4 regions of the Bradyrhizobium sp. WSM1417 genome follow, and region 2 is predicted to be linked to each of the others. Evidence: predicted binding sites of a transcription regulator. Region 2 holds the regulator's gene; each other region holds the start of a gene.

Region 1 (7,364 bases), 170 kb from region 2:
GACCGAGCGTGTAGCCGAAACCGACCTCGCCGCTCGCGAGCCTGACAGCCGCGCGCGACACTGTCGCTTCGCCGATATTGAACGGCGCACCGTCGCCGCCGACCCGGCCGCGCAGCATGACGAGGCCGTTTTCCGGCGCGCGCAGATCCTGATGCGCCGGCAAAGCGAGAGCGCTGAGACGAGCGGCGATCTCGCCCGCCTCCGCGTGCGCCAGCACGGCCATTGCGGCCTGGCGCTGGGCTTGCTGATTGTTGTGCTGGGTCATCAGATCCACCGAAACTTTCTGCAGAACTTGCCGAATCCAAGTTGTCTATGATACTAGACAACTTGATAGCGGAGCGCCATGACTGTTTCGTGACAAAGGCGTGATTTCTGGAGTAGCTTCCCGGCCACATGAGCATGCAGGACACAGCCTCCTCCGGCGTCGCGTTGTGGCGCCTCGTTGCCGACGGCATCGAGCGCGGCATCGCCGACGGCCGCTTTGCGGCCGGCGACAAGCTGCCGGGCGAAGTGGAGATCGCCGAAACCTATCGCGTGAACCGCCACACCGTGCGGCGCGCGCTGGCCGCGCTGGCCGAGCGCGGCATCGTGCGGGCCGAACGCGGCAGCGGAACTTATGTCGAGGCGCAGAAGCTCGCCTACCCGCTGCGCTCGCGGACCCGTTTCTCCGAGATCGTCGGCGCGGACGGCCGCGAACCGCATGGCCGGTTGATCGAGGCGTCCGATGATGTCGCGACCCGCGAACTCGCGCGCGAACTTGGATTGAAGACCGGCGCACCACTGGTGCGGATCGAGGCGATGCGCCTCGCCGACCGCACGCCGATCTGCGTCTCCACGACCTGGCTGTCGGCGCAGCTATTCCCCGGTGCGGGCGACGTCTTTGCCGCGACCCGCTCGATGACGAAGTTGCTTGAGCATTACGGCGTTCGCGACTATCGCCGCGGCGCGACCCGGATCACCGCCGGCATCGTCGACGCAACCGACGCCGCACGGCTCGATCTGGCGCTCGGACGACCGATCCTGGTGGTCGATGCCACCGACCACGCTCTCGACGGCAAGCCGCTGGTCACCAAGCATTCGCGGTTTGCCGCGGAGCGGGTGGAGTTTCTGGTGGAGCCGTAGGGTGGGCTGCTTGTTCTCCCTCGCCCCGTTCTTACGGGGAGAGGGTTGGGGTGAGGGGCTGCCTCCACAATCATCGTAAGAGACGGACTCGCGGAGAGTCCCCCTCACCCGCCGCGCTGCGCGCGTCGGCCTCTCCCCGCAAGCGGGGAGAGGCGAAGACCTACGCCACCGCCCTTCGGCCAATGATCGCAAACCGCAGCTTGCCCGAGACGAAATCGATCGCGGCGACCGCGACCAGGATCATCAGGATCAGGAACGACACCTTCTGCCATTCCAGCACGCGGATCTGCTCCGCGAGCTGGAGGCCGATGCCGCCGGCGCCGACGATGCCGATGATGGTGGCCGAGCGCGTGTTCGACTCGATGAAATAGAGCACTTGGCCGGCGATCACGGGCAGGACCTGCGGCAGCAGACCGAAGCGGATCTCGTGCAGCGCGCTGCCACCGGAGGCGCGGATGCCCTCGACCTGCTTCTGGTCCGCGCCCTCGATCGCCTCCGAGAACAGCTTTCCAAAGGCGCCGAAATCCGACACGGCAATGGCGAGCACGCCGGCAAACGGGCCGAGCCCGACCACGTTGATCCACACCAGCGCCCAGATCAGCGTGTCGATGCCGCGGATCGAATCGAGGAAGCGGCGGACAGGGAAGCGCAGCAGCTTTGACGGCACCACGTTACGCGCGGCAAGAAGACTGATCGGCAGCGCGAACAGTGCAGCCAGCGTCGTGCCGAGCAGCGCGATCGACAGCGTCTCACCCAGCGCCTTCAGATAGATCGGCAACGACGAGCCGGGATCCGGCGGGATCATCATCAGGCTGATCCAGCCGAGCTGACTGAGACCGGCGACGAAGCGCGAGGGCGAGAAATCGAGATCGACCAGGCCATAGACCAGGATCGCGAACGCCGCGACGATCATCACCGGCATGGCGAGCCGCGCCGAGGCCGGCCGGGCGAACACGTCGGGGTAGCGCGCGCGAAGCGCCGCGGTGTCGGTCTCCTGCGGTCCCGTCACGTCCGCGCCTCCTTGCCGAACAGACGGCCGCGCAGCCATCCGGTGCTGATGTCGATGATGAAGACCGTGACGATGATGGTGAGCAGGATGGCGCTGACGTCGGAGTAATAGAACTTGCGGATGGCGACGACGAGCTCCTGGCCGATGCCGCCCGCGCCGACGAATCCCATCACTGAGGCCTCGCGGACGTTGATCTCGAAACGCAGCAGCGCGTAGCTGGCATAGCCTGCCGTGACCTGCGGAAGGATGGCGAAGCGCATGCAGGAGAGCCAGCTCGCGCCGGTTGAGCGGACGCCTTCGACCGGCTTCATGTCGGCGTTCTCGACGATCTCCGAGAACAGCTTTCCGAGTGCGCCCGTAGAGTGAATCGCGATCGCCAGCACACCCGCCATCGGACCGAGCCCGAAGGCGATCACGAAGATCAGCGCAAAGACGATGCCGGGGACGGTGCGGGCGAATTCGAGCAGGCGCCGCATCGTGAAGCGCAGCCAGGGCGCGGGCGAGGTGTTTTCAGCCGCGAGGAAATTCAGGCAGAATGCAAAAGTCGCGCCGATCAACGTGCCGACATAGGAGATCAGCAGGGTCTCGCCCAGCATCCTCAGCCATTTACGCCAGCCCCACAGCCATTCGCCGACATCGGTCCAAACCCGCTGTCCGCTGTCGAGTGTGAGGATCCGGTCGAAATAGCTGATGAAGTTGCCGTAGTGGGCGAACAGCGTGCGCAGATTCACTTCGGCGCCGATCGCCGCCAGACACAATGCAGCGGCGAACACCACGGCTCCGAACAGGAGGCGCCATCGCCTGCGCGCGACCGCCTGGCGATAGGCGGCGTTGAGCACGGCGAGCTGCTGCTCGGGGAGGATCGAAACCGCGACGGTCATCTGATCAGGAAAGGTGGTCGATCAAAGAGAAAGAGCCGGGTCCATCGACCCGGCTCCAGTGGCATCGTCCCGATACTCAGGACGCCTTCTTCTTACGCAGCGCATCGACGAACTTGATCAGCTCGATCGTGCCATCCCAATCCTTGGTGGTCGCGGGATGAAAGCCCTTCTTCTGGCCGTCCTGGAGGCGGTCGAAGGCAGCCTTGTCCTTGGCCGGCGCGTCGAAGAACGCCTTGGCGATCGCGGCCTTGGCCTCTTCCGGCAGATCGGAATTGTAGGCATAGGGGCCGTTGATGATCGGCGCCGATTTGTGGATGATGCGGAAATCGTCCTTCTTCATCGCCGAGCCGTCGGCATTCTTCAGCATGCCCTTGGTCAGCATCTGCGCCAGCGTCGAATCGTCATCGCTGGTCCACTGGTTGGCGGCTACGTCCACCGTGCCCTGCGCCAGTGCCAGGATCGCGTTCTCGTGGCTGCCGGTGAAGACGACCTTGCTGAAATAGGTGTCGGCATCCGTGATGCCCATCTTGTCGAGCTCGAAGCGCGGCACGTTGTTGCCGGAGGTCGAGTTCGGGTCGACCAAGCCGAGGTTCTTGCCGTTGAGCTGGTCGATACTCTTGTAAGGGCTGCTCGCCTTGACGAAGAACACCGAGTAGTAGCCGGTCGAGCCGTCGGAGTTGATGTCGTTGGCGAAAGCGTCGGTCTTGACGCCGGTCAGGCGGGCGCGGGCGAACGAGGCCGAGCCATAGCTCGCGATGTGGATATTGCCGGCACGCTGGCCTTCGATCACGGCGGCGTAGTCGTTGGCGATGCGCAGCGTGACTTTCACGCCCAGTTCCTTGGAGAGATAGCTCATGAACGGCGCCCAGCGCTCGGTGACGCCCGAGGCATTTTCCGCCGGAATGACCGCGAAGGTCAGCTCGGGATATTTGGCTTTCCAATCCTCGGCGGAAGCCGAAGCCGTGAACGCGAGCGCGGCGGCGCCGGCAAGAATCAATCTGCGAGTAATCATGATAGCCTCTTCATGGGTTGAGGTCGGTTGACGCAAAACTGGTGATGACTGATGCGGCGCAGCTCAGGCGGCAGCCGCCGTTCCAAGCGCCGGAATGCCCTGTCGCACCGGTGCAGGCGTGCCGCCCATGACATCGGCGGCTTCGAGATCGTAGAGCTCGCGCGCAACGTGCTCGGTCAATTCGGCTGGCGCGCCGTCGAACACCACGCGCCCCTGGGCCATGCCGATCAGGCGGTCGCAATAGCTGCGCGCCAGGTCGAGCGAATGCAGATTGCAGAGCACGGTGATGCCGAAATGCTTGTTGATGCGCAGCAGCGCATCCATCACGATCTTGGTGTTGCGCGGATCGAGCGAGGCGATCGGCTCGTCGGCGAGGATGATGTCTGGCTGCTGCACCAGCGCGCGGGCGATCGCCACGCGCTGCTGCTGGCCGCCGGAGAGCTGGTCGGCGCGCTGGGCTGCAAGCGGGGCGATGTCGAACTGTTCGAGCGCGGACATCGCCAGCCCCTTGTCCTGCTCGGGCCAGGTCTGCGACAGCGAGCGCCAGGCCGGCATCGTCGCGAGTCGTCCCATTAGGACATTGGTGAGAACATCGAGCCGGCCGACCAGATTGAACTGCTGAAAGATCATCGCCGAGCGCGCCCGCCACTGCCGCAGCTCCTTGCCGCGCAGCGCGGTGACGTCGAGACCGTCGAACAGGATGCGGCCCCGCGAAGGGGTCGCGAGACGGTTGATGGTCCGCAGCAGGGTCGACTTGCCGGCGCCAGAGCGTCCGATCACGCCGACGAAACCGCCGGGAGAGACTTGAAACGAGGCGTCGTCCACCGCGGCTTTCACGCCGAAGCGACACGTCAGACCTTCAACCACCAGCATGCAGAGCTCCAGAGTAGCTGGGACCCACCGCTAACGCCGGCGCTTGACACTTGTGTGACACGGACGTTGCGGTGCGGCGATCCTACGCACGCCATCCACTGTTCTTGCCCTGTCATCGCGTCGTCATGACATTGTCATCAAGCCGCTCGAAGAGAAACGCCCGCCCTCTCGTTCGGATGCAACATGGCCGCCAAAGCTCTTTCAGTCCAGCCGACTGTCGATTCCTCGGCGAAGCTGCACGACGCCAGGCTTGGGGCCTACACGGAGGTCGGCGCGCGCACGATCCTGCACGAAGTGACGATGGGCGATTACTCCTATGTCGTGAACGACGCCCAGATCACCTACACCACCATCGGAAAATTCTGCTCGATCGCGGCGATGACGCGGATCAATCCGGGCAATCACCCGATGCACCGCGCCACGCAGGCGCACTTCACCTATCGTTCGAGCGCCTATTTCGAAGGCGAGAGCGACGACACCGACTTCTTCGACTGGCGGCGCCAGCATCACGTCCATATCGGCCATGACGTCTGGATCGGCCATGGCGCGATCGTGCTGCCGGGTCGCAACATCGGCACCGGCGCGGTGATCGCGGGCGGCGCCATCGTCACCAAGGACGTGCCGGCCTACACCATCATCGCCGGCAATCCGGCGCGCATCGTGCGCCGGCGGTTCTCGGAAGAGGTTGCCGGACGGCTCGCCAGCCTCGCCTGGTGGGATTGGGATCACGACAAATTGCGTGCAGCATTGCCCGATTTCCGCAAGCTCGGGATTGAAGATTTCCTCTCGACATATGAAGCACGAGGAAGTTCTCTCAACAATTCTGTTGGCAGCAAACCAAGCGCGGTCGCGTGACAGACATTTTCCTTGAGGGCGGCCGGACCCTGATCGGCTCCGAGCTCGTCGGAACTTCTCTTGCCCTGTCCGGAGCGGACATCGCGGAGGTCGATGCCTCTCGCGGCCGGGCGCGGCTTGCGATCGACGCGCGCGACTTGCTGGTCCTGCCGGGCATCGTCGATCTGCATGGCGATGCCTTCGAGCGCCAGATGATGCCGCGCGCCGGGGTCGATTTTCCGATCGACGTGGCGCTCGCCGATAGCGACCGCCAGGCGATCAGCAACGGTATCACCACGGTGTTTCACGCCACGACCTGTTCGTGGGAGCCGGGCCTGCGCAGCGCCGACAATGCGCGCAGCCTGATGGAGGCGATCGAACGGCAGCGCCCGCAGTTTGCCGCCGACACCCGCTTTCACCTGCGCCACGAGACCTACAATCTCGATGCGGAAACCGAGATCAGCCAGTGGCTCGCTGAGGGCCGCGTCGACCTGTTCGCCTTCAACGACCACATGGACGGGACGGTTGGGGACATGGCCAAGCCCCGCAAGCGCAACCGCATGGTGGAGCGCACCGGTCTGTCGAGCGAGGAATTCGACCGGCTGGTCGGACACGTGCTTTCGCGCGCCAGTGAAGTGCCGGCTTCCGTGTCGCGGCTCGCCGCGACAGCCCGCGCCGCCGAGGTGCGAATGCTCTCGCATGACGATGCGACACCGGCGATGCGCGAGGGCTTTCGCGCCATGGGCGTGGCGATCGCGGAGTTTCCGATCAACGAGGAGACGGCGCGAGTGGCGGCAAGCCATGGTGACGCCATCGTCTACGGCGCACCGAACGTCGTGCGCGGCGGCAGCCACACCGGGTGGACCAAGGCATCCGACATGATCGCCAAAGGGCTCTGCTCGGTGCTGGCCTCGGACTACTACTATCCCGCGCAGCTGCTCGCTGCGTTCCGGCTCGCCGCCGATGGCGTGCTGCCGCTGACCGAAGCCTGGAACCTGGTTTCCGCCGCGCCGGCGCGCGCGACCGGCCTTGTCGATCGCGGCGTGCTCGCGAAAGGACGGCGCGCGGACATTCTGCTGGTCGACGACAGCATGCCGCTGCGGCCGCGGCTGATCGCCGTCATATCAGGCGGCAAGCTCGTGCATCTCACCGACGCGACGCGGTTGCTCGGCATGGCAGCTACCCCGCGCGAAGCTGTCGTCGCGGCATAAACCCGCTATGCTCGGACGATGACGAGTTTCCCCCGCTACGCGATCTATTTTGCCGCAGGCGTCGACAGCGCCCTCACCCGCTTCGGCGCGGAATTGCTCGGCTACGATGCCTATACCGGCAACGAGCTGCCCTTTCCCGCCGAGGCAGCGCGTCTCGCGCCGGACTGGCGCGACATCACCGCAGATCCTCGCAAATACGGTTTTCACGGCACACTGAAGGCGCCGATGGCGCTCGCGCCGGGCAAGACCGAAGTGGAGCTCTTGGCGGCCTGCGCGGCCTTCGCCGGCGAGGCGCGGACGATCCCGGTGATCCGCCCGGTCGTCGATGCCATCAGCGGTTTCATCGCGGTCATTCCGGCCGAGCCGGTCGTTGCGCTCCAAGAGCTCGCCGCCGATTGCGTCCGCGCGTTCGATGGCTTTCG
Region 2 (7,364 bases):
GGCGGAATTGGAAGGGGGGTGAGGGCAGCCCATCTGGACACTGGTTTGATCACGATACGGCAAATTCAGTGCCGTCCTGGCGAAAGCCAGGACCCATTACCCCAGGGAGAAGTCGCGGCATGCGATGACAATTTCCGATCTTCGCCAAACCACGGCCGGTGGTAATGGGTCCTGGCTTTCGCCAGGACGACGATCCAAAACTACTTCACCGGCCCGGTTACTTCACCGCGTCGAAGCACCAGGCCAGAATGCCCTTCTGCGCGTGCAGGCGGTTTTCGGCCTCGTCGAATACGACGGATTGCGGACCGTCGATCACCTCGTCGGTGACCTCCTCGCCGCGATGGGCGGGCAGGCAGTGCATGAACAGCGCATCGGGCTTGGCCAGCGACATCAGTTGGGCATTGACCTGATAAGGCTTGAGCACGTTATGGCGATGCTCGCCTTCCTTGTCGCCCATCGACACCCAAGTGTCGGTCACAACACAATCGGCGCCGCGCACGGCGGCTTCGGCATCCGTGCCGAGCATGATCGGCGCGCCGGTCGCCTTGATGAAGTCGCGCATCGCCTTTTTCGGCGCGAGCTCCGGAGGCGTCGCGACATTGAGCTGGAACTTGAAGCGCTCGGCGGCGTGCGCCCACGACGCCAGCACGTTGTTGTCGTCGCCGGTCCAGGCCACGGTCTTGCCCTCGATCGGGCCGCGATGTTCCTCGTAGGTCATGAGGTCGGCCATCACCTGGCAGGGATGCGAGCGCCGCGTCAGGCCGTTGATGACGGGTACGGTGGCGTTCGCCGCAAGCTCCAGCAGGGCGTCGTGATTGAGGATGCGGATCATGATGGCGTCGACATAGCGCGACAGCACGCGCGCGGTGTCGGCGATGGTCTCGCCGCGGCCGAGCTGCATCTCGGCGCCGGTGAGCATGATGGGCTCGCCGCCGAGCTGGCGCATGGCGACGTCGAAAGACACCCGCGTCCGCGTCGAGGGGCGCTCGAAGATCATCGCCAGCGTCTTGCCTTCGAGCGGCCTGACCGGCTGATGCGCCTTCTGCTTCGCCTTCATCGCGGTGGACGCGGCGAGCATGCGCTTGAGCTCCGACAGCGGCAGCTCGTTGATATCGAGGAAGTGCTTCGGTGTTTTGTTGGGTGTTTTATCGGACGACTTGCTCATCAGCTTGCCGCCCGCTTGTTGCCGGATAACGCGGTGCAGGCGCGCTCGAGCCGCCCGACGCTGTCCTCGATCTCGGCTTCGGTGACGATCAAAGGCGGCAGGAAACGCACGACATTGTCGCCGGCACCGACGGTGAGCAGCCTTTCGGCGCGCAATGCTGCAACGAGATCGCCCGAAGGCACCACGGCCTTGATGCCGATCAGAAGGCCCTCGCCGCGCACTTCGCTGACGACGTCAGAGTGGCGGTCGATCACGGAAGCGAGCTTCTGCTTCAGCAGCAGCGACATCCTCTGCACGTGGTCGAAGAAGCCGGGCTTGAGCATGACGTCGAGCACGGCGTTCGCAGCCGAGATCGCGAGCGGATTGCCGCCGAAGGTCGAGCCGTGCGAGCCCGGCGTCATGCCGGACGCTGCTTCCGCGGTCGCGAGGCAGGCGCCGATCGGGAAGCCGCCGCCGAGCGCCTTGGCCAGCGACATCACGTCGGGTTCGACGCCAAGGCGGCGGTACGCGAACAGATCGCCGGTGCGGCCCATGCCGGTCTGCACCTCGTCGAAGGCGAGCAACAGACCCTTCTCGTCGCAGAGCTGGCGCAACGCCCTCAGGAAGGCGGGCGTTGCCGAACGCACACCGCCCTCGCCCTGGATCGGCTCGATCAGGATGCCGGCGGTCTGCGGACCGATCGCCTTTTTCACCGCGTCGATATCGCCATGCGCAACTTGGTCGAAGCCCTCCATCGGGGGGCCGAAACCTTCGAGATATTTTGCCGAACCCGTCGCGGCCAGCGTCGCCAGCGTGCGGCCGTGGAAGGCGCCTTCGAAGGTGATGATGCGATAGCGCTCCGGATGCCCGTTGGAGAAGTGATAATGGCGGACCAGCTTGATCACGCATTCCAGCGCTTCGGCGCCGGAATTGCAGAAGAACACGAAATCCGCAAAACTTTCATTGCACAGACGCGCGGCGAGCTTTTCGCCGTCCGGGCTCTGGAATAGGTTCGACATGTGCCAGAGCTTCGTGGCCTGCTCCTGCAACGCCGCGACCAGCGCCGGATGGGCATGGCCGAGCGCATTCACCGCCACCCCGGAGGTGAAATCGAGATAGCGCTCGCCATTGGTCGCGATCAGCCAGCAGCCTTCGCCACGCTCGAAACCGAGGTCGGACCTGGCGAAAACGGGGAGCAAATGCGGCGCTGCGCTGTTAGTCATGAGAGTCACTTGAATGTTGCGGACGGTGTGAGCGTGCATTGCGCAACGCACCATCGACCGGCCCGGAAAACGAAACGTGCCGCCTCTTGAGGGCGGCACGTGCGACTATCTTAGGCCTGGTGAAACGGGTGTCAATGCCGCCCGGAAAGCCTCGCGAAACGCTGAATCCGTAGTCTTGCGGTGCCGATTTTGCGAGATTTAGCCACGGAACATGTGGAAGCGAGTCGGCGGACTCTTGCGCGGGAGTCACGCCATATTGTAGCGTTTGGATTGTCAGATACGACATCTCGTGCAGTGGTTCTGATCTTTAAGTCCTTATGTACCGGCGTAAACGTTCGGGCGTTCAAGACGCGCCCGGCGAGCCTTAAGGGATTCTGGCGGCACGGGTTTTTGAAGGCTTAGGCATTCGCTGCGAGGCCCCAGGATGGCTGGCGCGCAGCGAGGGAAAGGGTGCAATGACGGTTTTGACCTGGTCCGATGATCGCGTCGAGCAGCTGAAAAAGCTCTGGGAGGCCGGACTTTCGGCCAGCCAGATCGCGGCGGAGCTCGGCAATGTGACCCGCAATGCCGTGATCGGCAAAGTGCACAGGCTCGGCCTTTCGGGCCGCGCCAAGAGCCCATCATCGGCAGCGCCGCGGCCGCGCAAGGCGCGCCCCGCGCAGCACATGATGCGGGTGAGCCGCCCGATCTCGCGCGGCAACACCGCGCTGGCGCAGGCCTTCGAGGTCGAGGCTGAGCCGGATCCGGTCACCTACGACAACGTGGTGCCGATGAGCCAGCGGCTGTCGCTGCTGGAATTGAACGAGGCGACCTGTCACTGGCCGGTCGGCGACCCCTCGAGCCCTGACTTCTTCTTCTGCGGTGGACGGGCGTTGTCCGGCCTGCCCTATTGCGCCCAGCACTCGCGCGTCGCGTACCAGCCGGCGTCGGATCGGCGCCGCGCACCGGTGAAGCCGGGTCCGCGGTAATCACGGCAAGTCGTCGCGCGAAGACAGTTCAACAATTTCAGTGTCGTCCTGGCGAAAGCCAGGACCCATACTCCGAGCACGCAGTAGTCGTGCGAAAGGGTCACTCCGAGTCTTCGCCAAACCACGTTCGGTGGTTATGGGTCCCGGATCAGCGCTCGCTTGTCCGGGACGACGTCGAAGAATTCGGGGACAGCTCGCCAACAAACAAGCCTGCAACCCTACACCTGCTCCGCCTTGGCAAACCGATCATCCAGCGCGTAGCCGGCGCCGCGGACGGTGCGGATCGGATCCTGCTCGCGGCCGAGATTGAGCAGCTTGCGCAGGCGGCCGATATGCACGTCGACGGTACGCTCGTCGATATAGATGTCGCGGCCCCAGACGCTGTCGAGCAGCTGCTCGCGCGAAAACACCCGGCCCGGATGCTCCAGGAAGAACTCCAGCAGGCGATATTCGGTCGGACCGAGATCGATCGGCCGGCCCGAGCGCGCCACGCGGCGCTTGTCACGGTCGAGCTCGATGTCGCCAAAAGCAAGGACGGTGGCGAGGCGCTCCGGGCTCGCGCGCCGCAGCAGGCCCTTCACGCGCGCGAGCAGCTCCGGCACCGAGAACGGCTTGACGATGTAATCGTCGGCGCCGGTCGCAAGACCACGCACCCGCTCGCTCTCCTCGCCGCGCGCGGTGAGCATGATGATCGGGAGCTGCTTGGTCTCGGGACGGGTGCGAAGCCGCCGGCACAATTCGATGCCCGACAGGCCCGGCAGCATCCAGTCGAGCACGATCAGATCGGGGATGTGCTCCTTGAGGCGGGTGTCGGCGTCGTCGCCGCGCATCACCGTCTCGACGTCATAGCCGTCGCCTTCGAGGTTGTAGCGGAGAAGCTCGGTCAGGGCTTCCTCGTCCTCAACCACCATAATGCGTGCGCCCATCGGGTCGTCGCTCCTTAAAGTCTTCAGGTGTTCGGTACCGTGTTGGCGAAGGTCGTCATGTCGCCCTTCGGCCGCTTGTCGGTGATCGCCTGGCCCTCGATCATGTAGAACACGGTCTCGGCGATGTTGGTGGCATGGTCGCCGATCCGCTCGATGTTCTTGGCGCAGAACATCAGGTGAATACAGAACGAGATGTTGCGCGGATCCTCCATCATGTAGGTGAGAAGCTCGCGGAACAGCGAGGTGCAGATGGCATCGACCTCCTCGTCGCCCTTCCACACCGCCATCGCCGCCGGCAGATCATGCGCGGCATAGGCGTCCAGCACCGACTTGACCTGCTGCTGCACGAGGTCGGTCATGTGCTCGAGGCCGCGGAACAACTTGAGCGGATGGAAATCCGTCTCCAGCGCCGCGACGCGCTTGCCCATGTTCTTGGCGAGGTCGCCGATGCGCTCGAGATCGGTCGCGACGCGCATGGCGCCGACGATCTCGCGCAGATCGACCGCCATCGGCTGGCGCCGGGCGATGGTGAGCACCGCACGCTCCTCGATGCGCTTCTGCAGCGCGTCGAGCTCGGTGTCGATGGCGACGACGCGCTGCCCGAGCGGGACGTCGCGGCGGATCAATGCGTCGACGGACTCGACGATCATGCGCTCGGCGATGCCACCCATCTCGGCGACCAGGCGCGTGAGTTCCTGGAGGTCGGTGTCGAAGGCCTTTGCGGTATGTTCAGAACCCATTTCGCGTCTCCTAGCCGAACCGACCGGTGATGTAATCCTGCGTGCGCCGGTCGGACGGCGACGTGAAGATCTTGCTGGTGTCGTCGAACTCGATCAACTCGCCGAGATACATGAAGGCGGTCTTGTCGGAGACGCGCGCCGCCTGCTGCATGTTGTGGGTGACGATCGCGATCGTGTAATCCTCGGACAGCTCCTGGATCAGCTCCTCGACCTTGGCGGTCGAGATCGGGTCGAGCGCCGAACAGGGTTCGTCGAACAGGATCACCTCGGGCCGCACCGCGACGGTGCGGGCGATGCAGAGGCGCTGCTGCTGGCCGCCCGAGAGCGACAGGCCGGAGGCGTTGAGCTTGTCCTTGACCTCGTTCCACAGCGCGCCGCCGCGCAGCGCCTTCTCGACGCGGCCGTCCATTTCAGACTTCGAAATCTTCTCATAGAGACGGATGCCGAACGCGATGTTCTCGTAGATCGTCATCGGGAACGGCGTCGGTTTCTGGAACACCATGCCGACGCGGGCGCGCAGCAGATTGAGGTCCAGCTTGCCGTCGAGGATGTTGGTCTGGTCGAGCATGAGCTGACCGGTGGCGCGCTGGCCGGGATAGAGGTCGTACATCCGGTTGAAGACGCGCAGCAGGGTCGACTTGCCGCAGCCTGACGGACCGATGAACGCCGTGACGCGGTTCGCGCCGAGCGTCAGGTTGATGTTCTTCAGCGCATGGTGCTCGCCGTAATAGAAGTTCAGGTTGCGCACGGTCACCTTGGGGGGCGCCTCGGGCAGCACCGCCGCGTGCGGCAGTCCACCGGACGCGCTCATCGATACGGAAAGATCACTCATTTTGCGGTCCTCTCGGCGCCAAGGATGCGCGCGAAAATATTAAGGGCAAGAACGGTCAGGGTGATGAGCAGCGCCCCGCTCCAGGCCAACTGCTTCCAATAGGCATAGGGGCTCTGCACGAAGTTGTTGATGGTCACAGGCAGGTTCGCCATGGTCTTGTTCAGGCCGAGGCTGAAGAACTGGTTCGACAGCGCGGTGAACAGCAGCGGCGCGGTTTCACCGGCGACGCGGGCGGTCGCGAGCAGCACGCCGGTGATGAGACCCGATCGGGCAGCACGATAAGCGATCCGCTTGATCACCAGCGAACGCGGCAGGCCGAGCGCCGAGGCCGCCTCGCGCAACGCGTTCGGCACCAGCAGCAGCATGTCCTCGGTCGTGCGCAGCACCACCGGGATCACGATGACCGCGAGCGCGAGCGAGCCTGCGATCGCCGAGAAGCCGCGCATCGGCACCACCACCGCGCCGTAGATAAACAAGCCGATGATGATCGACGGCGCCGAGAGCAGGATGTCGTTGATGAAGCGGATCACCGAGGTCAGCCGGTCGTTGCGGCCGTATTCGGCGAGATAGGTGCCGGCGAACATGCCGAGCGGCGCGCCGATGCCGACGCCGATCACGGTCATGATCAGCGAGCCGACGATGGCGTTGAGCAGACCGCCCTCGTTCGATCCCGGTGGCGGCGTATTCTCGGTGAACAGCTGGACATTGAGTCCCGCCAGTCCGTTGTAGAGCAGCGTGATCAGGATCAGCGCGAGCCAGGTGACGCCGAAGGCGGTTGCGGCGATGCAGAGCCCGCGGACGACGATGTCCTTGCGGCGGCGGCGTGAATAGATCGGATTCATGGCGCTAGTTCCCCGCCTTCTTTTCCAGCCGCATCAGCATCAGCCGCGCCGCGGCGAGCACGAAGAAGGTCAGCACGAACAGCAGGAGGCCGAGCAGGATTAGGCCGGACTGGTGCAGGCCGTCGCTCTCGGCGAACTCGGATGCGATCGCCGCCGAGATCGTGGTGCCCGGCGCGAAGATCGACGACGAGATCCGGAACGAGTTGCCGATGATGAAGGTCACCGCCATGGTCTCGCCGAGCGCGCGGCCCAGCGCCAGCATGACGCCGCCGATGACGCCGACGCGGGTGTAGGGGATCACCACGCTGCGGACGACTTCCCAGGTGGTGCAGCCGACGCCGTAGGCGGCTTCCTTCAGGACCGGAGGCACGGTCTTGAACACGTCGACCGAGATCGAAGTGATGAAGGGCAGCACCATGATGGCGAGGATCAGCGCGGCATTGAACAGGCTGAGATAGGACGGGGGACCTGCGAAGATCGCGCCCAGCACGGGCACGCCGTCGAAGATCTTGATCATGAAGGGCTGGAACGTGTTGGCGAGGAACGGACCCAACACGAAGAAGCCCCACATGCCGTAGATGATCGAGGGGATGCCGGCGAGCAGTTCGATCGCCATGCCGATCGGGCGGCGCAGCCATTGCGGGCAGAGCTCGGTGAGGAAGATCGCAATGCCGAGACCCACGGGAATG
Region 3 (7,364 bases), 5.6 Mb from region 2:
ATCGCGATGATCGCGACCGCGGCACCCGCGGTGAAGAAGGACAACGAGGCCGGCGGGATCGATAACCCGCTGGTCGCGAGCGTCGGATCCGGCGTCAGAACGACGGCGCCCATTGCGGTAAAATGATGTGCGACGATGGCGACCGTCAGCAGTGTGCTCGCGGTCAGCGCATGGAAGAGGTCGTCGCGCCGCGCAGCGACGAACAGCGCGAGCGCCGCGAAAACAATTCCGAACAGCACCGAAGCGGCAACCGTGCTCCCGATCCAGTCGACCCGTGCCGGCATCTCCAGCGCCGCCATTCCGGTATAATGCATCGTCGCGACCGCGGCGCCGACGATGGCACCGCCGAGCACGATCCACGGCGCGCGCGCGGAGGATGCCGCCAGACTCAGCCCCACGAAGGTTAAGGAGATCGCGAAGATCAGCGAAAGGATCGTCACCGGGATGTTGTAGGCGCCGGCACCGCCCGGCCCGTAGGCGAGCATCGCAATGAAATGCGTCGCCCAGATGCCGCAGCCGCTGACGGCGGCATCCAGGGCGATCCAGACCAGGCGCCCGGAGCCGTGCGTCGCGCGCGCCCGGTGAAACAGGCTGATCGCCGCCGCGCTTGCGAGCAGGCACACCGCGCCGCCAAGCGCGACGAGCCGCCAGTCGTGCTCCTCGGTGAGACAGTAGAGAACTTGATGCATTGCGGGCCCCTATCGACCCACACTTGAACCGACAGAGATGGACAGTCGGTAACCGGCTACGTGCCTGTTTCGGGGATGGTGAACGGAAGCTGTGTGCATTCGCTCGGATTGTTCATCCGCGCGCCGGCGCGCCGAGGCCGATCACGGCGGCGGCGAGCAGCAGCACGGCCGCCGACACGACCAGCGACAGGTGCAGGCCGGTCATGAACGCGCCCTCCGAGGCCACCAGCGAACCGAACAGCGCAACGCCGAGCACGCTGCCGGTTTGCCGCGTCGCGTTCAGGACGCCGGCCGCGATGCCGGAGCGCGCCTTCTCGACGCTGCCCAGCAGGGTCGAGGTCAGCGGCGGCACCAGCAGCCCAAGTCCGCTGCTGATCGCGATCATCTGCGCAAAGATCGCCCAATAGCTCGTGCCGGCTTCGATCCAGAGCAGGCCAACGCAACCGAGCGCCGACACGCAGGCACCGACGACGATGGTCGGGCACGCCCCGATACGCTCGGCCAGGCGCGGCGCCAGCAGATTGACCGGAAGCACCACGCCCATCATGGGCACGAAGGCGAGACCGGTCCACCACGCCGACAGGCCGTTGATCCTCTGGAAGTACAGGCTGAGCACGAAGATCAGGCCATAGATCGCGACGTTGACGAGCAGGCCGACGAGCGAGGTCAGCGCGAACAGCCGGTGGCCGAACAGCGACAGCGGCAACATCGGCTGTGCCGCACGGCTCTCGCGCCAGACGAAGAGCACGGCGAGAATTGCGGCTGCGACGAAGGCCGCGACCACGGCTGGATGGTCCCAGCCAAGCGCGCCACCTTCGATGATCGCGCCGGCGAGCGCCCCCAGCGCACCAATTGCCGCGAGCTGGCCCGGCAGATCGATCTCGCGCGAGCGCGCCCGCGTGGTTTCGCTGGCGTAACGCCAGCTCAACCACAGGCCAACGAGCCCGACCGGCAGATTGACCAGGAAGATCGCGCGCCAGCCGACCAGCGTGATCAGCGCGCCGCCGACGAAGGGGCCGGCAGTGAGCGCGAGGCTCGCACCGGCGGCCCAGATCGCAACGGCGCGGCCGCGCGCGCGGTCGTCCGGATAGGCATGATTGAGCAGGGCAAGAGAGTTCGGCACCAGGATCGCCGCCGCCAGCCCCTGGATCAGCCGCGCTGCGATCAGGGCAGCCGCATTGGGCGACAATGCGCAGGCGAGCGAGGCCGCGGTGAAGATGGCAAACCCCGCCATGAAGACGCGCTTGGCGCCGATCCGGTCGCCGAGCGCGCCGGCCGTCAGGATGAAGGCGGCAAAGGCAATGGTGTAGGCGCTGACAACCCATTGCAGCTCGGCGACGCCGCCGCCGAGCGTCCTGCCCATCGCGTCGAGCGCGGTGTTGACGATGGTGACGTCGAGCTGCACCACGCCATAGCCTAGGCTCATCGCGGCAAGGGTGAGGGACGTTGCGAGGCGGGAGCCGGCATGCGCCGCGCCGGCTCCGAAGGCTTCATATTTGAATTTGGCGGTGCTTACTCGCATGCTGCCACCTCGGTTGCAGCCCCATGCGAACGATACGCTTGCAGCCCCTCATCATGTTACGACAAGGATCGAATGATGGATGCTTGACGGATGCGTCATGTGCGAGCGTCGCGCGGACGACCGCGCGACGCTCTCTGCTGATCCTGGCTACGCCTGGTCCTAGCTGGCCGCGCGCAGATTCACCTTGCTCTCGGCGATCGTGGTCAGCTTCTTGTCGGTGGCCTTCTCCTCCTCGAGCGTCTTGGCGAGGACGCTGGCGCAGTCGTTCCGGCCGAGTTGCTTGGCCCAGGCGATCAGGCTGCCGTAGCGGACGATCTCGTAATGCTCCGCCGCCTGTGCCGCGTTGATCAGCGCGGCGTCGAGCACCGCCTTGTCGGCGACTTCGCCGGCGGTCTCGTCGGCTTCCTCGATGATGCCGTCGATCGCGGGGCAATCGACCGCCTTCACCTGCGCACCGTGCATCTTGAACACTTCCTCGAGCCGCTTGACGTGCTCCCTGGTTTCTTCAAGGTGCGTCAAAAAGCCCTGCTTCAGCTGCGGATCGGTCGCCTTATCCGCCATTTTCGGCAGAGCCTTGGTGAGCTGCTGCTCGGCGTAGTAGATGTCCTGGAGCTGATGCACGAACAGGTCGTTCATGGTTTTGATGTCTTTTGTGAACAATCCCATCGGTCCGATCCTCTCGGGTTGTGGGAACACGGAGGCACCGGCTCGCAGGAGGAGCCGGTTATTCCGCCATGTTCGATTGCTGATGCGGCACTAACGAGCGCGCGGCATCGTCGTTCCAAAAAAGCCCGCATCTCTTGCTGAACAATGCCGGCCATGCAGGATCTGAGACTATGTCACGGACGGACGCGACCGATCCCACGACTCATATGCTTAACGCGCGTCCGATGTGAACCGCGTATGACAAAGTCGCTGGTCCAAGCTGGTCCAAGGCAGAACCTATCCTTGTCAAGGGCTGCACAAGTCACTGTTTTTGCCTTAAATGAGCTACATCATGCCTAGCGATCCAAGCCCACATCGGGCACTGATCGCATCCGACCAGCCAATGTCTGGCCTGGTCGGTCTTGCCCCCCGCCGGGAGGATGAATGCACGGACTGCTGACCGCGCTGAAGCGCGGCTTCAAGAGATGGATCGGCTGGCGGCGACTCGGCGTTGCGGCGAGCGTCTTCATCATTGCGTTCGCGATCACCACGCTGGTACGGACGCTCAAGGGCATCGACACCGGGGTCATCCTGACCGCGCTGACCGAGATCCCCCGCGGTAACATCGGGCTGGCGGCGATCTGCGTATGCTTCGCGTTCTGTACGCTGACCTTCTACGATTTTTTTGCACTGCGAACGATCGGCAAGAAGCACGTGCCCTATCGCATCGCAGCGCTCTCCAGCTTCACATCGTATTCGATCGGCCACAATATCGGTGCCACCGTCTTCACCGGCGGCGCGATCCGCTTCCGGATCTATTCGGATTACGGGCTGAATGCGATCGACGTCGCAAAAATCTGCTTCCTGTCGGGCCTGACCTTCTGGCTCGGTAACATCTTCGTGCTCTCGATCGGCATGGCCATCCATCCGGATGCCGCCTCCTACATGGATCAGCTGCCGTCGTCGATCAACCGGCTGATTGCGATCGGCGGCCTCGCCTCGATCGGCGCGTATCTGGTCTGGCTGTGCATGGGCGAGAAGCGCCGCGAACTCGGCCAGAAGGGCTGGAAGGTGGTGCTGCCGTCAGCGCCGCTGACGCTTGTGCAGATCCTGATCGGCGTCGTCGATCTCGGATTCTGCGCGCTGGCGATGTACCTTCTGGTGCCGGCCACGCCGCAGATCGACTTCCTGTCGCTCTCCGTGGTGTTCATTCTGGCGACATTGCTCGGCTTTGCCAGCCACGCCCCCGGTTCGCTCGGCGTGTTCGACGCCGCCATGCTGGTGGCGCTGCCGGAGTTCGGCCGCGAGCAGCTTCTGGCCACGCTCCTTGTCTTCCGCATTCTCTATTTCGTGATCCCGTTCGGACTGGCCATCTCCATCATGGGCACACGCGAGCTCTGGATGAATGTGGTGGAGCCCTGGCAGGAGCGCCGAAGGCTGGCGGAGGCCTGCGCGCAGGCCAACCTGCCCAAGCAGGTGGCGGCGATGGAGCGCGAGCGGTCGCTGCGGCAGGCCAGCAAACGCTGAGCATGATCCGGAAAGCTGCGAAGCAGTTTCCCGAAAAGATCATGCGCCAACGATCGTCCGCTAGACGCCGGCCGACAAAACCGTCAGACCGATGTTGCAGGCGGAGAGCAGCTCTCTTATTTCCGCCTCAACTTTGCCGTTGAAAATGCGGGCCATGATCCCTGTATCACTTCGCCGTTTCCTCGCTTGTGCCCTGCTGCTCGCCGGGCTCCTGACCGCCTTGCCGCTGAAACAGGCGGCCGCGCAGGACGCGGGCGCAATGCAGATCAGCTGGGAGGTACGCAACCGCTTCCGGCTGTTCCGCGAGGAGCGCGACTTCCTGCTCCATGTCGAGAACGCGCGTAACCGCAGCATCCTCGCCGCCGAGCAATCGCTGGAGCTCCAGAGCGAGGGCCGCGGCTGGGCCCGCAACATGGTCAACCGGCTCTGCATCGACCTCCAGGGCCGGGTCAACCAGCCCTGCACCCGCGACAACACGAAGGAAAACTACCTCACCCCCCTCGACCATCCCGTCACTGTGCGCCTCGCCGGCGCGGTGCCGGTCGGCGCCACCTGCGCCTGGTCGTTCGACGACGGCGACGGGCCGCAACAATCCACCTTCGACTGCGCCGAGCCGATCAATCTGCGGGTCCGCTACGGCAAGCAGACGGTCGCGAGCGTCGACGTCTCCTCCGGCTCCGATCCGACCCAGCGGGTCCAGACCGAGATCCAGGTCCGCGACATCTTCGTCGCTGGTCTCGGAGACAGCATCGCCTCGGGCGAAGGCAATCCGGACCGGCCGCTGGCGCTGTCGGACGAAGGTTTTTGCTTCCGCTCCTATCTGGGCACCGCGGGCGCGCAGTATTACCGGCCGAGTCGCGCCGGCTTCAAGGGCGGCCGCGCCTGCGAAGCGCCCGATACGCTTGCCAACTGGCAGCGCTACAGCGCGCTCTGGTTCAACTCGCCCTGCCACCGATCGCTCTACAGCTACCAGGCCCGCACCGCGCTGGCGCTCGCGGTACGCTACACCCACGTCGCGGTAACCTTTCTGCCGCTCGCCTGCACCGGCGCCAGCATCAGCGACGGGCTGCTCGGCTCGCAGCGCGCCCGCGAATGCCCGCCCGGCAAGACCGGCGTCTGCAACATCAGCGTGAACGCGCAGGTCGCCGAGCTGCGCGAGGCGCTCACCGCCGCCAGGAAACGCCAGCCCGAGCGCACGCTCGACCTCGTGCTGCTCTCGGTCGGCGCCAACGACGTCTATTTCTCGGGCCTCGTCGCCGACGTGATCGTCGAGACCGCAACCGAGCGCGCGATATTCCGGCGCTCCGGCGTGATGGCGAGCGTCGATGATTCCCGCGATGCGCTGGCGCGCGAGCTGCCGCAGAATTTCGTCAAGCTGCGCGAGGCGCTGAAGCCGCTGGTCGGCGGCGACCTCTCGCACGTGGTCTACGTCTCCTACGCCAACCCGGCGCTCGCCGACGGCGGCGTGCCCTGCCGCGGCGGCCGCGCCGGCTTCGACATCCATCCGTCCTTCAACGCCGATCCGCAGCGCCTCGCCCGCGTCTCGACCTTCGTCGACACCGAATTCCTGCCGCAACTGAAGGGACTCGCCACCTGCACCCGCGGCGCGCTGTGCCGCGATCCCGAGGCCGACCGCATGACCTTCGTGGATTCGCATCAGGCGGCGTTCGCCGATCACGGCTTCTGCGCGCATTCGGGCAACGATCCCGAATTCGACCGCACCTGCTTTGCCGAGAACGGCCAGAGCTTCAATCCCGACATCGTGAGCGCGGCGAGCCAGCCGATGCTGTGCGGCCGCGGCGCCTCCGAATTCCGCGCCTATCTGCCGCGCGCGCGCTGGATCCGCGACGCCAATGACAGCTATTTCGCCGCGATGACCTATCCGCAAGGCTTGCCGGCAGCAAGCCAGCCGACCGACATCCACGACGCGACCTGGGGCGTGCTCTCCGCCGTCTATGGCGGCGCCGTGCATCCGAGCGCCGAAGGCCACGCCGCGATGGCGGACGCGGCACTGCCGGCCGCAAGCGCCGTGCTGGGGCTGGATGCGGCACCGCCGGGCGTGACACGCGGGCTGCTCGCGCCGCTGCTGCCGGGCGCGCGGCAGTAGACCGCAAAGCGGGCTCTCTCCACATCGTCATTGCGAGCGCAGCGAAGCAATCCAAAGTCTTTCCGCGGTGGAATTCTGGATTGCTTCGCTGCGCTCGCAATGACGAGATTGGGGCTCACGTCTCGGCACTCTCTCACAATCGTTCCTCCCACCTGCCGTTCCATCCATCCAAAAACGGCATCGATCGATACTGCCTTGAACTTGGACACTCTGCCGCGCGCACCTCTAGGAGTCGAAGGGGGAAACGTTTCGAGTTCTAAGGAGGCGCGCAATGAGCGCAGTGATGTCCGCAGCGGACGTGAGAAGGTCTCGCGTCAGGCTGTTCATCGTGACCATGCTGTTCCTGGTCACGACCGTCAATTATGCCGATCGCGCCACGCTGTCGATCGCGGGCCCCGCGCTCTCCAAGGAGCTGCATCTCGATCCCGTCGCGATGGGCTACATCTTCTCGGCTTTCGGCTGGTCCTATGTGGTCGCGCAGGTGCCGGGCGGCTGGCTGCTCGACCGCTACGGCTCCCGCCTCGTCTATGCCTTCAGCATCATCGTCTGGTCGCTGTTCACGACGCTGCAGGGCTGGGTCGGCTTCTTCAGCGCCGGCACCGCGATCACCGTGCTGTTCGGACTGCGCTTCCTGGTCGGTATCGCCGAAGCGCCCTCGTTCCCCGCCAATGCTCGCATCGTCGCGGCCTGGTTTCCGAGCAACGAGCGCGGGACCGCGTCGGCCTTCTTCAATTCCGGACAGTATTTCGCAACAGTGATTTTCGCGCCGCTGATGGGCTGGATCGCGCATGATTACGGCTGGCGCTACGTGTTCTTCGTGATGGGCGCGCTCGGAATCATCATGGGCCTGGTCTGGATCAAGACCGTCTACGGG
Region 4 (7,364 bases), 4.0 Mb from region 2:
CGACCTCGTGGAGAACCGCGGCAAAGCATCCGCGGAGAACCTCAAGGTCTCCTGACTTCTCTCGCGGTCCGCGAAAGAGATCATGACGTTGCCCCCGGCTCTGCCGGGGGTTTTTTGTTTCGGGGCGAGTGCATGGCTCAACAGTCCGGTTTTTACTCGGTCGCCAATGACACCAAATGGCGCGAACTGCGCGAAGCCGTGCTCGATCTTGCCCCGTCCGAACGACCTCAATTTCGTTGCAGGAACCTAAAAACGGGAGCCTGAGCCAGTGGGATGGCGAATGGTACTATCACTGGACAAGCGGCGGATGGGATTGAATCGAATGGGCAGAACTATCCGTTGAGACCGCGCCTCAGCGCGAGCGCGTCCGCGCAATCCTAAAACGCATCCGGTTTGCCGGAAGGGAAACGACTGAGGGGTTTTGCATCTACGGATATGTCCGCAATGGCGAGGCGGCAAATTATGTCGAGTAAGCCGGATCGGCTCAGCTCACCACCGGCGCAATCAAAAAATTCTCCGACGCCGCGCTGCCCGCTGTCTTGCACACATCGCCCTCGATCCGGATCTTGCCGGTGGCGAGCAGGCTCAGTGCTGCTGGATAGATGCGGTGCTCGACTTCGAGGATACGCTCCGACAGCGTGTCCGCCGTGTCGTGGTCGCTGACGGGAACCGCGCCCTGCATCACGATTGGGCCGGCGTCGGTCTCGGCGATCACGAAGTGCACCGTCGCGCCGGACAGCTTGACGCCGGCGCGCAAGGCTTGGCCGTGGGGGTCGAGACCGGGGAACGACGGCAGCAGCGAGGGATGGATGTTGAGCATCCGCCCGTACCAGGCCTTGGTGAATTCGGCCGTAAACAGGCGCATGAAGCCGCCGAGGCAAATCAGCTCGATGCCGTGCTGATCGAGCGCTGCTTGCAGCACCTTCTCGAAGCCGGCGCGGTCCTTGCCGAACGGCTTGCTTTCGATCACCAGCGTGTTCACGCCGCTCGCTTTGGCCATTTCCAGCCCCAGCGCATCGGCCTTGTTCGAGATGACGAGCGAAATCTCCGCCGGAAAATCCGGCGCGGCCGCGCCTTTGATCAGCGCAGCCATGTTGGAGCCGCGTCCGGAAATCAGGATGGCGACGCGGCGTTTCATCACAGCGCCGGTCATTACAGCGCCAGGTCGAGATGGCCGTTATAGACGACGCGATGCTCGCCTTCAGCCGGGATCACAGTACCGAGCTGTGCGACGGTCTCACCGGCATCGGCAAAGATCTCCACGACCTCTTCGACCTTGTCCGGCTCGACGATCGCGATCATGCCGATCCCGCAATTGAAGGTCCGCAGCATTTCGAGCTCGGCGATGCCGGCTTGGGCTGCCAGCCATTTGAACACCGGCAGCACCGGCAGGCGCGCCAGATCGATACCGACACCGAGATGGTTCGGCAGCACGCGCGGAATGTTGTCGGTGAAGCCACCACCGGTGATGTGGGCAAGCCCCTTCACCGCGCCGGTCTCGCGGATCGCACGCAGGCAGGATTTGACATAGAGCCGCGTCGGCGTCAGCAGCGCGCCGCCGAGCGTCATGACCGGCGCAAACGGCGCCTGCGCCCCGAAGCCGAGGCCGGATTGTTCCACGATCTTCCGCACCAGCGAGAAACCGTTGGAGTGCACACCCGATGAGGCGAGCCCGATCACAGCATCGCCGACGGCGATGTCCTTGCGCGGCAAGAGCGTGCCCCGCTCCGCGGCGCCGACCGCGAAGCCGCCGAGGTCGTAGTCGCCGTCCTTGTAGAGGCCGGGCATCTCGGCCGTCTCGCCGCCGATCAGGGCGCAGCCGGATTCGCGGCAGCCTTCGGCGACACCGGCGACGATCGATGCGGTCGCCTCCGGATCGAGCTTGCCGCATGCAAAATAGTCCAGGAAGAACAGCGGCTCGGCGCCCTGCACCACGAGGTCGTTGACACTCATGGCGACGAGATCGATGCCGATCCCGCCATGCAGGCCGGTCTCGATCGCAATTTTGACCTTGGTGCCAACGCCATCGGTCGCGGCCACCAGGATGGGATCCTTGAAACCGGCCGCCTTGAGGTCGAACAGGCCACCGAATCCGCCGATTTCGGCGTCGGCGCCGGCCCGCGCGGTTGCGCGCACCATCGGCTTGATCAGGTCGACCAGGCGGTTGCCCGCGTCGATATCGACGCCTGAATCGGCGTAAGTGAGGCCGTTTTTGCGGTCGGTCATGCCCGATTTCCAGTGGGTTTGCGGCTGGTTACGTCGAATTCCGGGGACGCGCAATGGCTCGCATGGCGCGCCTCCGTATACTATGTAGAGATATCAACCGGTTCAGCCTCCAAAGGGCCGAATTCGAGGTCAGGCCGGGTGCCGGGAAGCGCCGTGTGAGTATACCGAACATCATTACTTTGGGCCGCATCATGCTGGTCCCGATCATCGTCTGGGCCATCGTGTCGAGCCAAATGGAGGTGGCGTTCGCCGTCTTCCTGATCGCCGGGATCAGCGACGCGGTCGACGGCTTCCTTGCCAAGCGCTTCAATATGACGAGCGAGCTCGGCGCCTTGCTCGACCCGCTCGCCGACAAGGCGCTGCTGGTCTCGATCTACATGGCCTTGGGCATCTGGGGCGCGATTCCGCGCTGGATCGTCATCCTGGTGGTCTCGCGCGACATCATGATCGTCGCCGCCGTGATCATATCGTGGCTGTTCGACCGCCCTGTGGAGATGAAGCCCTCGAAGGTATCCAAGCTCAACACTGTGGCCCAGGTGGCGTTCGCGGCGCTGGTGCTGGCCGCCCTCGCCTTCGGCTTCAAAGCCGGTCCTTATGATATAATCCTGATGGGCCTCGTCACGATCTTCACGCTCTCCTCCGTGTCGCTCTATCTCGTTGAGTGGTTGCGGCACATGAGCACGATCGAGGCCAAGTGAGTTGGGAAGCGGCCCCGTAAAAGGCCAACTCCCGCTCGATGAAGTCGCATCTCGTCAAACGAAGCCGGCACGCCGGCACGGAGCAAAGCAAGCGTGCCAGGCCGCGTTCATCCCCGACAATTGGCGTTTTCGCTTCCGCATGCGGAGAGCCTGAGCCGGGACAATTTCCTCGAAGGCCCCGTCAATGCCGCCGGTCTTGCGCTGGTCGACGCCTGGCCGGAATGGCCGAACCGGATCATGTGGCTGGCCGGCCCGGAAGGAAGCGGCAAGAGCCATCTCGCCGCGATCTGGGCCGAGGCTTCAGGCGCCCGCTCGACCACGGCCAATGGGCTGACCGCCGAAGCCGTCCCGGCTGCGCTCGCCACCGGCGCGCTGGTGGTCGAGGACCCCAAGCCCAGGGAATTCGACGAGCGCGCCCTGTTCCATCTGATGAATCTGGCCCGCGAGGACGGCGCCTACGTCCTCTTCACCGGACGCGAGGCGCCCGCTTCTCTCGGGATCGAGCTTGCCGACCTGCGCTCGCGGCTCCGCGCCGTCCCCGTTATCTCGCTGCTGCCGCCTGACGATCAGCTCTTCCGAGGCCTGATCGTCAAATTCTGCGCCGACCGCCAGCTCGCGGTGGACGAGAGCGTAGTCAGCTACCTCGCCACTCGCCTGGAGCGGTCCTCGGCCGCCGCCCGACGGGCTGTGGACCTGCTGGACAGCGAGGCCCTGCGCCTCGGCCGCCCCGTCACAAGGGCCCTGGCGGCCGAGCTGCTCCGGGATGTCTGACCAAGGCGGCTTGACGCGGCCGGACGGCGGAACATCAATGTCATCGAAACGTCATCGCTCTAACACATGCTCCCGCGGGTTTTGCGCGTAAGTCGCAAATTGGGGCGAACTGGATGGATCGACTTCTGATGGACTCTGCGCAAGCTGTTGAAGTTAAAGAAAAAGCCCCGGAAGCCGAAGGCCCGCCGGCGATCGCATCGAGCCCCGAGCGGTTCATCAATCGCGAGCTCTCCTGGCTGCACTTCAACCGCCGCGTCCTGGAGGAATCGGTCAATCCCAGCCACCCCATGCTGGAGCGGGTGCGATTCCTGTCGATTTCAGCGAATAACCTCGACGAGTTCTTCATGGTCCGCGTCGCCGGCATCAAGGCCCAGGTGCGCGAGGGCATTGCCGAGCGCAGCCCCGACGGTCTGACCCCGTCCGAGCAGCTCGCGCTCATCAACCGGACCGTTTCGCAGCTTGCGTCCGACCAGCAGGCAATCTGGCGCGACCTGCGCGGCACGCTCGCCGACGAGGGCATCGTGCTGGTCGAGGGCAAGGAAGTGACCAAGGCGGAACGAACCTGGATCGAGGACTACTTCCTCAGCAACGTGTTCCCGCTGCTGACTCCGCTCGCGATCGACCCGGCCCACCCCTTCCCGTTCATTCCGAGCCTCGGCTTCACCATTGCGCTCCAGCTCACGCGCGCCGCCGACGGCAAGCAGATGAACGCGCTGATCCGCATGCCCGGCAAGATCGACCGCTTCATCCGTCTGCCGGCCGAGGGCAAGGTCGTCCGGCTGATCTCGCTGGAGCAGGCCACCGCCCTGTTCATCAACCGGCTGTTCCCCGGCTACAATCTGCACGGCCAGGGCGCATTCCGCGTCCTCCGCGACTCCGAACTCGAAATCGAGGAAGAGGCCGAGGATCTCGTCCGCCTGTTCGAGACCGCGCTGAAGCGCCGTCGCCGCGGCTCCGTGATCCGACTCGAGCTCGACGCCAAGATGCCGGAACAGCTGCGCAGCTTCGTGCAGCACGCGCTGTCGACCGCCGACGACGAGGTGTTTCTGGTCGACGGCGTGCTCGCCATGAACGAGCTCTCGCAGCTCACCCGCCTCGACCGGCCCGACCTGGAATTCACCCCTTATGTGCCGCGCCATCCCGAGCGCGTGCGCGAGCAAGGCGGCGACATCTTCGCTGCGATCCGACAGAAGGACCTCGTCGTCCATCACCCCTACGAATCCTTCGACGTCGTGGTGCAGTTTCTCCAGCAGGCCACGCGCGACCCCGACGTCGTCGCCATCAAGCAGACGCTCTACCGCACCTCCAGCAACTCGCCGATCGTGCGTGCGCTCGTGGAAGCCGCCGAAGCCGGCAAATCCGTCACCGCGCTGATCGAGCTGAAGGCCCGCTTCGACGAGGAGGCCAACATCCGCTGGGCGCGCGACCTCGAACGCGCCGGCGTGCAGGTCGTCTACGGCTTCCTCGAACTGAAGACGCACGCGAAACTCTCGATGGTGGTGCGCCGCGAGGGCGGCAGCCTCACGACCTACGTCCACACCGGCACCGGCAATTACCACCCGGTGACCGCGCGCATCTACACCGACCTCTCCTACTTCACCTCGGAGCCGACCATCGGCCGCGACGCCGCGCGCGTGTTCAACTTCATCACCGGCTACGCCGCGCCGAGCGATCTGGAAAAGATGGCGGTCTCGCCGCTGACCTTGCGCAAGCGCATCATCGAGCACATCCAGGGCGAGACCGCGCATGCGCGGCACGGCCGACCTGGTGCGATCTGGATGAAAATGAACGCGCTGGTCGACCCCGACATCATCGACGCGCTCTACGAGGCCTCACAGGCCGGCGTACAGGTCGAACTGGTGGTGCGCGGTATCTGCTGCCTGCGACCCGGCATTCCCGGACTGTCGGAGAACATTCGCGTCAAGTCGATCATCGGACGATTCCTCGAACACGGCCGAATCTACTGTTTCGGCATGGGCCAGGGCCTGCCGAGCGCGAAAGCGGCTGTGTATATCTCCTCGGCCGACATGATGCCGCGCAACCTCGACCGCCGCGTCGAGGTGCTGTGTCCGCTGCAAAATCCCACGGTGCATCAGCAGGTTCTCGAACAGATCATGGTCGCGAATCTCAAGGACAATGAACAGAGCTGGCAATTGTTGCCGGACGGGTCCTCAACGCGTATGAAGACCGCGAAGGGCGAGGAGCCTTTCAACGTCCACAACTACTTCATGACAAATCCGAGTCTGTCTGGCCGTGGTAAGTCGCTCAAGGAATCCTCGCCGCGCCGTCTCACGCGCCGTAATGAACGTCATCAATCCTGATCCGGGATCGTCGACGTGAAGCGGCCGCGCAAGCGCGGCTCGAGCGTCGCCGTCATCGACATCGGCTCCAACTCGGTCCGTCTCGTCGTCTACGAGGGACTGACGCGGAGCCTGATTCCGATCTTCAACGAGAAGACGCTGTGCGGGCTCGGGCGCGAGGTGCAGAGCACGGGACTGCTTGCACCCGACGCCGTCGACAAGGCGCTGACCTCGCTCAAGCGCTTCCGTGCGCTGTGCCGGGTGATGCAGGTCGGACGGGTGTTTGCGATTGCGACCGCCGCCTGCCGCGACGCCTCCAACGGCGCCGACTTCATCGCGAAAGCCGAGCGCATCTGCGCGGTGAAGATCGAGATCCTGTCAGGCCCGCGCGAGGCGCGGCTGTCAGCGCTCGGCGTGATCTCCGGCATCCACCAACCCGACGGCATCGTCGGCGACCTCGGCGGCGGCTCGCTCGAACTGATCGACGTGCGCAAAAACACCGTGCGCAGCGGCGTGACGCTGCCGCTCGGCGGGCTGGCGCTTCAGGACCTCGCGCATAAATCCCTGAAGCGCGCCGACCGCATCGTGCGCGAAGCGCTCGACGGGGTACCGCAGCTCAAGGCCGGGAGCGGCCGCAGCTTCTACGCCGTCGGCGGCACCTGGCGCGCGCTTGCGCGCATTCACATCATCCAGAGCGGCTATCCGCTCCAGGTGATGCACGGCTATTCGATTTCGGCGGCCGAGGCGCTCGATTTTTCGCGTCGCCTCCGCCGGCTTGCGGCCGCCAACATGCTTGCCGACATCGAGATCGTCGCCGATGCCCGCCGCCCGCTCCTCACCTATGCCGCACTGGTGCTCGAGCACATCATCCGGGTGGCGAAGCCGAAGACCATCGTGTTCTCGACCTTCGGCGTGCGCGAGGGCCTGCTGCACGAGAAGCTGCCGGAGTCCGAACGCAACAAGGACGGACTGATCTGCGCGGCCGAGGAGCTGAACCAGCTGCTGTCACGTTCGGCAAAGCACGCGCGCGAGCTGATCGCCTGGACCGACCGCCTCGCGCGCGTGGTGAAGCTGCGCGAGACCGAGGAGGACCGCCGTTTGCGCCACGCCGCGTGCCTGCTGTCCGACATCGGCTGGCGCGTGCATCCCGACCATCGCGGCGAGCAGACGCTGAGCCTCGTCGTCAACGGCAATTTCGGCGCAATCACCCACACCGAGCGCGCCTTCGTCGGCCTGTCCGTGTTCTATCGCTATGCGGGCCTCAGCGAGGAGAACCAGCCGCCGGTGGCCATGCAGGAGCTGCTGACGCCGGCGCAGCTCGAGCGCGCCCGCCTGCTGGGCGCGGCCTTCCGCGTCGCGCATCTGATCT

What was found. Region 2 encodes PhoB, which activates phosphate uptake and scavenging genes when phosphate is short. Its sites were predicted from a motif close to TGTCATNNANCTGTCAT; they were not measured.
Region 1: the regulator PhoB is predicted to act here: its motif matches at 5,019-5,035, upstream of phnC (phosphonate ABC transporter ATP-binding protein).
Region 3: the regulator PhoB is predicted to act here: its motif matches at 3,104-3,120, upstream of BRA1417_RS0130025 (YbhN family protein).
Region 4: the regulator PhoB is predicted to act here: its motif matches at 3,734-3,750, upstream of BRA1417_RS0121305 (RNA degradosome polyphosphate kinase).

What each region holds. Positions count from the first base shown of each region.
Region 1 covers NZ_KI911783.1:280,634-287,997, forward strand. The annotation lists gene phnG (phosphonate C-P lyase system protein PhnG) at 1-223, opposite strand, end outside; gene phnF (phosphonate metabolism transcriptional regulator PhnF) at 394-1,122, shown strand; gene phnE (phosphonate ABC transporter, permease protein PhnE) at 1,283-2,170, opposite strand; gene phnE (phosphonate ABC transporter, permease protein PhnE) at 2,128-3,012, opposite strand; gene phnD (phosphonate ABC transporter substrate-binding protein) at 3,089-4,024, opposite strand; gene phnC (phosphonate ABC transporter ATP-binding protein) at 4,088-4,897, opposite strand; gene BRA1417_RS0101490 (chloramphenicol acetyltransferase) at 5,081-5,752, shown strand; gene BRA1417_RS0101495 (alpha-D-ribose 1-methylphosphonate 5-triphosphate diphosphatase) at 5,749-6,942, shown strand; gene BRA1417_RS0101500 (DUF1045 domain-containing protein) at 6,961-7,364, shown strand, end outside.
Region 2 covers NZ_KI911783.1:447,552-454,915, forward strand. The annotation lists gene argF (ornithine carbamoyltransferase) at 218-1,165, opposite strand; gene BRA1417_RS0102290 (aspartate aminotransferase family protein) at 1,165-2,367, opposite strand; gene BRA1417_RS0102295 (GcrA family cell cycle regulator) at 2,823-3,335, shown strand; gene phoB (phosphate regulon transcriptional regulator PhoB) at 3,554-4,261, opposite strand; gene phoU (phosphate signaling complex protein PhoU) at 4,285-5,001, opposite strand; gene pstB (phosphate ABC transporter ATP-binding protein PstB) at 5,012-5,833, opposite strand; gene pstA (phosphate ABC transporter permease PstA) at 5,830-6,675, opposite strand; gene pstC (phosphate ABC transporter permease subunit PstC) at 6,680-7,364, opposite strand, start outside.
Region 3 covers NZ_KI911783.1:6,087,996-6,095,359, forward strand. The annotation lists gene BRA1417_RS0130010 (EAL domain-containing protein) at 1-689, opposite strand, end outside; gene BRA1417_RS0130015 (MFS transporter) at 802-2,211, opposite strand; gene BRA1417_RS0130020 (ferritin-like domain-containing protein) at 2,371-2,877, opposite strand; gene BRA1417_RS0130025 (YbhN family protein) at 3,301-4,383, shown strand; gene BRA1417_RS0130035 (hypothetical protein) at 4,538-6,490, shown strand; gene BRA1417_RS0130040 (MFS transporter) at 6,762-7,364, shown strand, end outside.
Region 4 covers NZ_KI911783.1:4,452,608-4,459,971, reverse strand. The annotation lists gene BRA1417_RS0121330 (cold-shock protein) at 1-55, shown strand, start outside; gene BRA1417_RS46320 (DUF6678 family protein) at 133-264, shown strand; gene purN (phosphoribosylglycinamide formyltransferase) at 485-1,138, opposite strand; gene purM (phosphoribosylformylglycinamidine cyclo-ligase) at 1,153-2,226, opposite strand; gene BRA1417_RS0121315 (CDP-alcohol phosphatidyltransferase family protein) at 2,382-2,924, shown strand; gene BRA1417_RS0121310 (DnaA ATPase domain-containing protein) at 3,018-3,695, shown strand; gene BRA1417_RS0121305 (RNA degradosome polyphosphate kinase) at 3,824-6,016, shown strand; gene ppx (exopolyphosphatase) at 6,032-7,364, shown strand, end outside.